2 regions of the Bradyrhizobium sp. SZCCHNS2022 genome follow, and region 1 is predicted to be linked to the other one. Evidence: riboswitches for the same ligand, from Rfam matches in the RefSeq annotation. Region 1 holds a riboswitch; the other holds the start of a gene.
What was found. A riboswitch is a leader RNA that binds a small molecule or an ion and turns the genes downstream of it on or off. The one in region 1 is predicted to bind cobalamin.
Positions count from the first base shown of each region.

Region 2: linked by a shared signal. The riboswitch ahead of QXZ94_RS14340 (HupE/UreJ family protein) and the one ahead of QXZ94_RS34155 (TonB-dependent receptor domain-containing protein) in region 1 are both predicted to bind cobalamin.

Region 1 is NZ_JAUHHZ010000001.1:7,648,358-7,651,754, reverse strand. It holds gene QXZ94_RS34165 (sulfatase-like hydrolase/transferase) at 1-1,515, opposite strand, end outside; cobalamin riboswitch at 1,727-1,945, shown strand; gene QXZ94_RS34160 (hypothetical protein) at 1,929-2,129, opposite strand; gene QXZ94_RS34155 (TonB-dependent receptor domain-containing protein) at 2,041-3,397, shown strand, end outside.
Region 2 is NZ_JAUHHZ010000001.1:3,221,733-3,225,129, reverse strand. It holds gene QXZ94_RS14355 (cobyric acid synthase) at 1-745, opposite strand, end outside; gene cobO (cob(I)yrinic acid a,c-diamide adenosyltransferase) at 750-1,358, opposite strand; gene cobU (bifunctional adenosylcobinamide kinase/adenosylcobinamide-phosphate guanylyltransferase) at 1,375-1,911, opposite strand; cobalamin riboswitch at 1,946-2,138, shown strand; gene QXZ94_RS14340 (HupE/UreJ family protein) at 2,258-2,890, shown strand; gene QXZ94_RS14335 (DUF1636 domain-containing protein) at 2,894-3,289, shown strand; gene cobW (cobalamin biosynthesis protein CobW) at 3,310-3,397, shown strand, end outside.

The DNA of each region.
Region 1 (3,397 bases):
GCGCGGCTTGCCGTCAGGCTCGATCACAACATCGGTCTCGCCGCGCAGCAGCGGACTCAGGTCGACGCCGCGCAGCGCCGGCACCGGCCGGCTCTCGGAAAGCTTTCGCGCGATGTCCTCGCGCTCCTTCGCTTTGACTCCTGCAAGGCCAAGCACCGTCGGCAGCATGTCGATGTGGCTGGTCAGCGCATCGCTTGCCCGCAATGGCTTGTCGTGGCGGCCGGGCGGAAACTGCACCACGACCGGCACGTGCAGCGCCTCCTGATAGGCGGCGTGCCACTTCTCCATCATCATGCCGTGGGCGGCGGCGTATTCGCCGTGGTCGCTGAAGAAGACGACGATGGTGTTGGACGCCTGCCCCGTCTCCTCCAGCGTCTGCAGCACCTGGTCGATATGGGCATCGACCACCGCATGCAGCCAGGCATAGAGCTGGATGAACTTGCGGCAGGCCTCGTCGGGATGATCGGTGAGCTGGAACGGGATCGAGCTGCGCAGCGCGAGATCGACGGCGGCATTGGAGTCGCCCTTGTCCTTGCCGGACAGCGCGTTGTAGCCGGTCTTGGCCGCCAGCGCCAAACCCATCTTGTAGGCGTAATCGTGCTGGCATGACGGCTTGCCGGCGAGCGTCTCGTTCATGGTCGGCGGCGCATGGGCGCTGTCTTGCGGAAAGTCGAGCGGATTGAGCGGGACCACGGCCGTTCCGGCGGTCGGCGGCGGCGTACCCTGCCCTTCCAGCGGCACGGTGAGCGGGCCGAACACCGATTGCTGCTTGCCGGACTGATCCGGCGACGGCAGCGCCTGGCTGATCACGGCCGGATAGGTCGCGATATCGTGCGGATTGACGAACGACGCCACGGCAAACCACGGCTTGACGTCGGAGGGATCGGGGGCCGCCGCATCCGGATCGCGCGCATCGGCTTCGGCCACGACGCGGTTGTAGTTGAGCGCGAGCGCCTGGCGGCGGATGAAGGCACAGACGGAATCGGTGAAGCCGGCGTCGCGATAGAGCCCGAGATTGTTGGTCTGCGCGCCATGCGGCTCGGGATAGGACTGCTCCCAATTGTCGAAGCCATAGCGCTGCAGCGAATGGTCCGGCGGATTGCTGACGTGCCATTTGCCGAAATAATGCGTGGCGTAGCCTGCCTCGCGCATCCAATTGCCGAGGGTGGGAATGCCGTCGGCCGCGAGCCAGGGGAAGTTCGGCGAGTCGCCGTTCTTGAACAGGCCGTCGGTCTGGGTGACGCCGGTCTTGGTGCCGTACTGCCCGGTATAGATGGTGGCGCGGCTCGGCGTGCAGGCGCTGGCGGCAATGGTGTGATTGCGCAGCAGCACCGCATTGCGCCGCAGCCGCAGCAGGCCCGGAAAGAATTTGGCGTAAGGGTTGTCGACACCGATGTCCTCGCTGAAGCCGAGGATGCGCTTCAAGGGCTCGGCGAAGCCGTGATCGGCACCATAGGAGAAACGCGGGAAGCGATACTGATCACAGGTGACGAGCAGGATGTTCGGGCGGCTCATGACGGGCTCCTATCGATGATCTCCGGGAGGACACCCGGCGACGACGCCTTCTCTCCCATGCAGCCAGGGGAGATGTATGAAGCCGATCACAATCTCAGGTAGTTTTCCATTGTGGAAATTCGAGTGGATGTCTCGTCGATCGCGCGGTCGGCAATTGAGGGGATCGATCAGGGCTTGCTCCCGCCGGCGATTGACTCCGCCACAGGCGCGCTTCTACGGTGATCGTGACGGTGCCCCTCGACCGGGGCTCAAAAGGGAATGCGGTGCCGGACGCCTCGCGCAAGCGACGTGATCGAAGGCCGCAGCTGCCCCCGCAACTGTAAGCGGCGAATCTCGCGTCAGATGCCACTGGGAAATCTCGGTCCCGGGAAGGCGACGTGGAGGTGACGACCCGCGAGCCAGGAGACCTGCCGTCAGCCGTGGTCACACGCGAGGATGCCGGTCGGGGCGTTATTGGCATCGTTTTCAGGCAGGCCCACCACGGCCTGCATGAGACCTCGTTCGCGGTGACGTGCCACTGACGTCATGCCGAGGTCACTCGTGTCTCCCGTTCCCCATGCCAGGCGCCGCCGCGCCATTCTGTCGTCGTTCTGCGTCCTCTCGTCATTCGCCATGCTCGGTGCTCTCCCAGCCGCCGCGCAGCAATCCGCCTCGCCCGACCTGCTGCCCCCGGTCGAGGTCGACCCGCCGCGCAAGCCGATCGCTGCGAAACCGGCCATGCCCCGCAGAACCGGCAACGCCGCGCATCGGCAGATGCCGGCGGCAAAGCCGGCTGCTCCGGTCGGCACACGGGTCGCGGTCAGTCCGACCGGGATCGTGACGCCGGTCGCCAACGTCGCGAATGCGATCACGATCGTGACCGACAGGGACATTGCCACCCAGCAGGCCCGCACCGTGCCGGACATCCTGAGCACGGTCCCGGGACTGAACGTCGTGCAGGCCGGCGGCCCGGGCGGCCAGACCAACGTCTTCGTGCGCGGCACCAATGCCAATCACACCAAGCTGATCATCGACGGCATCGACGTCGGCGACGTCACCAACGGCAATGGCGCGTTCGACTTTGCGCATCTCTTGGCCGCCGACATCCAGCAATTCGAGGTGCTGCGCGGGCCGCAGAGCGGCCTCTACGGCTCCGATGCGATCGGCGGCGTGATCTCGGTGATCACCCGCAAGGGCGACGGGCCGGCGCGGGCGACCGCCTCGGTCGAGAGCGGGTCGTTCAAGACGTTCAACCAGAGCGCCGGACTGAGCGGCTCGCAGGCCAACGTCAACTACGCGGTCAATGTCGCGCATCTGCACGCCGGCGACGTGCCGGTGACGCCATGGCAATTGCTGCCCGCGGGGCAGAAGGCGATCGGCAACACCTACGACAACGTCACCGCCTCGGCCAAGCTCGGCGTCGACCTCAACGAGGCATGGACGCTGAATTCAGTGGTCCGCACCACCGACGCCACCCTGCTGTTCACCGGCGACAGCGGCTTTCCCAGCGTTCCCGATGCTGTCAGGAGCAATCACACCGTTCGCCAGCTGGCGACGCGCGAGGAAGCGGTGTGGTCGCTGCTCGGCGGCCGCATCAGGAACTATTTCGGCGTCAACTATGTGAACAATCGGTCGTCCGATCTCACGGCCGGCAATCCCGTGGCCGCGGTCGCCACCGGCGAGCGCATCAAATATGACTGGCATGCGGTGACCGAGCTGGCGCCGCACAACAACCTCATCGTCGGCCTGGAGCAACAGACCGAACGGCTGAAGACAGCTGATCTTTCCGCAGAGAACGGCAACAAGGCCGGCTTCATCGAGCTGCAGACGGAATTTGCCAGGCGCTGGTTCGTGGTGGCGAGCCTGCGCAACGACGTCAACGACCAGTTCGGCGGGCACGGCA
Region 2 (3,397 bases), 4.4 Mb from region 1:
CTGCATCTCCAAGAGCAGGAAGGCCGAGCGCATCCTCCGCCGGCAGACGGTGTGCATCCGCAAAATGCGGAACCAGCCCGAGCGCCGCCCAGCCGGTTCGCGTCGCGATCTCGTTCATGCCCGAGGCGAACAAGGCGGGATCGCCGCGAAATCGATTGACCAGGAATCCCGTGATGCGCGCCGCATCGTCAGGCGCGATCACGGCCTTGGTGCCGACCAGGCTTGCAATGACGCCGCCGCGGTCGATGTCGCCGATCAGCACCACGGGAATCTGCGCCGCTTGCGCAAAGCCCATGTTGGCAATGTCACCGGCGCGCAGGTTGATCTCGGACGCCGAGCCCGCGCCCTCCACCAGCACAATATCGGTATCGACCGCCAGGAGATGAAAGCTGTCGAGCACGGCATGCATCAATTGCGGCTTCATCGCCTGATAGGCGGATGCCTTGGCATTGCCGACGACGCGGCCCTGCACCACCACCTGCGAGCCGATCTCGCTCTGCGGCTTGAGCAGCACCGGATTCATGTGCACCGTCACCGGCCGCCGCGCTGCGCGCGCCTGCAGCGCCTGGGCCCGGCCGATCTCGCCGCCATCCGCGGTGACGGCGGCGTTGTTCGACATGTTCTGCGGCTTGAACGGCGCCACCTTCAGGCCGCGCAATGTCAGCGCGCGCGCGAGGCCCGCGACGATCAGGGACTTGCCGACGTCGGAGCCGGTGCCCTGGAACATGATGGCGCGCGCGCTCATGAGCCTAGTACTCGATGCCTTCCTGCGCCTTCACGCCGGCTGCGAAGTGGTGCTTGACGAGGTTCATCTCGGTGACGAGATCGGCCGCCTCGATCAGCTCCGGCTTCGCGTTGCGGCCGGTCACCACGACGTGGAGATCGGGACGGCGCGCCGCGAGCGCCGCCACGACGTCGCCGATCGGCAGGTGATCATAGCGTAGCGCGATGTTGAGCTCGTCGAGCACCAGCAGCCGGATCGCGGGATCCGCCATCAGTTCCTTGGCCTTGGCCCAGGCGCGCTCGGCCGCGGCCACGTCGCGCGCACGATCCTGCGTTTCCCAGGTAAAGCCTTCGCCGAGCGTGTGCCACGAGACCTGATCACCGAACGCGGCGATCGCCTTGCGCTCGCCCGTCTCCCATGCGCCCTTGCCGAACTGCACGACGCCGATGCGAAAGCCGCGGCCGATCGCACGCAGCATCAGGCCCCACGCTGCCGTCGATTTGCCCTTGCCCTTGCCGGTGTGGACGATCAGCAGGCCCTTCTCGACGGTCTTCGAAGCGACCTCGGCATCCTGAATGGCCTTGCGGTTCTCCATCTTCGCCTTGTGGCGCGAATCGTCGGCGTTCTCGGTCATCGGCATATCCTCTTCGTCATTTCAACGTCAGCGGCAGGCCGGCTGCCATCAGGATCACACGGTCCGCAAGGGCCGCAACGTCTTGGTTCAGTCGTCCTTGCGCATCGCGAAAGGCGCGCGCGAGCGCGTTGTCAGGCACGATGCCCAGTCCAACCTCGTTCGAAACCGCAACGATGGGTCCGCGCGCGGCTGCGAGCGCCTCGATCAGATCGGCACATGCGGCCGCAACGTCTCTGTCGGCCAGCATCACGTTGCTGAGCCAGAGCGTCAGGCAGTCGATCAGCATCGGCGTGGGCGACGCATCGTGCGTGCGGACGAGCGCGGCGAGGTCGTGCGTGGTCTCGCGCGTCTGCCATCCGTCTGCGCGCCGCGCCTTGTGCTGTGCGATTCGTTCGGTCATTTCCTCGTCGAACGCCTGCGCGGTCGCAACATACGTCCAGGGCGGTGCGCTCGCCGTGACCAGCGCCTCCGCGTGGCGGCTCTTGCCCGAGCGCGCTCCGCCGAGCACCAGGGTCAGGCGCGGCAGGGCGGGAGGCGGCGGGGCAGGGACCATGGGGACGATTCCGATTGACGGGCTTTGGCGCGACCCGTATCTAACAGATGACGGTTCTCCGAAAGGAGAGATTTAGGGAACACGGTGCGGGATCACACCCAAGGCCGTGGCTGCCCCCGCAACTGTAATCGGCGAGTGTGAGGCCAAAGCACCACTGGGAAACCGGGAAGGTGGTTTCACGCAGCGACCCGAGAGCCAGGAGACCTGCCGTCGACATTGCTGTTGGCCGACCCGTCGCGCGGGGAGTCGCGATGCTGGTTCTGATCCCGCCGGGATGGGCGGGATGCCGTCGGATGCAGCGCATCGTCCGGTCCTCTGGGGGAGCCGGCAAGCGACGGAGACGGCCATGAAGTTCACACGCACGACGACTTTCACGATTGCGAGCCTGCTTCTGCTCGCCGCCCAGCCCGCTTTCGCGCATCACATGATGGATGGCAAGCTGCCGCAGACCTTCGCGCAGGGCATGCTGTCCGGGCTTGCCCATCCCATCATCGGCATCGATCATCTGGCGGCCATCGTGGGGGCCGGCATCGTTGCGGCGTTGCTCGGCCGCGGCTTCGCCCCGGTGCTGGCGTTCACGACGGCGATGATCGCCGGTGTCGGCCTTCACGTGGCGAAGGCCAACATCCCGGCGGCTGAGCTGCTGGTCGGCCTCACGACCGTTGTGGTCGGCCTCGTGGTGGTGATGCGCGGCCGTTTCGGCGTGCTACCGGTCGCCGGTCTGTTTGCTCTGACGGGCCTCGTGCACGGTTATGCGCTGGGCGAGTCGATCGTCGGTGCGGAGACTGCGCCGCTCGGCGCCTATCTCGCCGGTCTTCTCGTGATCCAGACCGTGATCGCGGCGTGTGCGTTCCTCGGCACCAGGCTGCTGTCGGCCAAGGCCAATGCCATTGCGCCGCTGGCGCTGCGCCTGGCCGGCGCTGCGATCGTGCTGGCCGGCGGTGTCGCCGCGGCCACGGCAGCCGGAATGATCGGCTGATTGATGACCACATCTGAAATCGGCGCAACGACGCTGTTCGTCTGCGTCACCTGTCGCACGCAGGCGGCTGAAGCTGCGCCGCCTGACCAGCCGCGGGCCGGGGCCCGCCTGCTCGCGGCGATCGAGACCGTGCCGGCCGAGCAACGTGCCGGCATTGCCGTGGTCGGCGTCGAGTGCCTGTCCAACTGCAACCGGGCCTGCACGGTTGCCGTGACGGCGCCGGGCAAATGGACCTATGTGCTCGGGGCTCTCGATCCCGATGTTCATGCGCAGGACGTGCTGAGCTTCGCGCAACTGCATCAGCGCCACGAAGCCGGTCTGCCGGCGTGGCGCGAGCGTCCCGAATACATCCGCAAGAACACCGTTGCGCGCGTGCCTGCTCTGGCAGAGCCGCGCTGAAGACGAGAGATCGTATCACCATGACGAAGTCGTTCGCCAAGACGCCTTGCACCATCGTCACCGGCTTTCTCGGGGCCGGGAAGACCACGCTGGTGCGCAATCTGATCG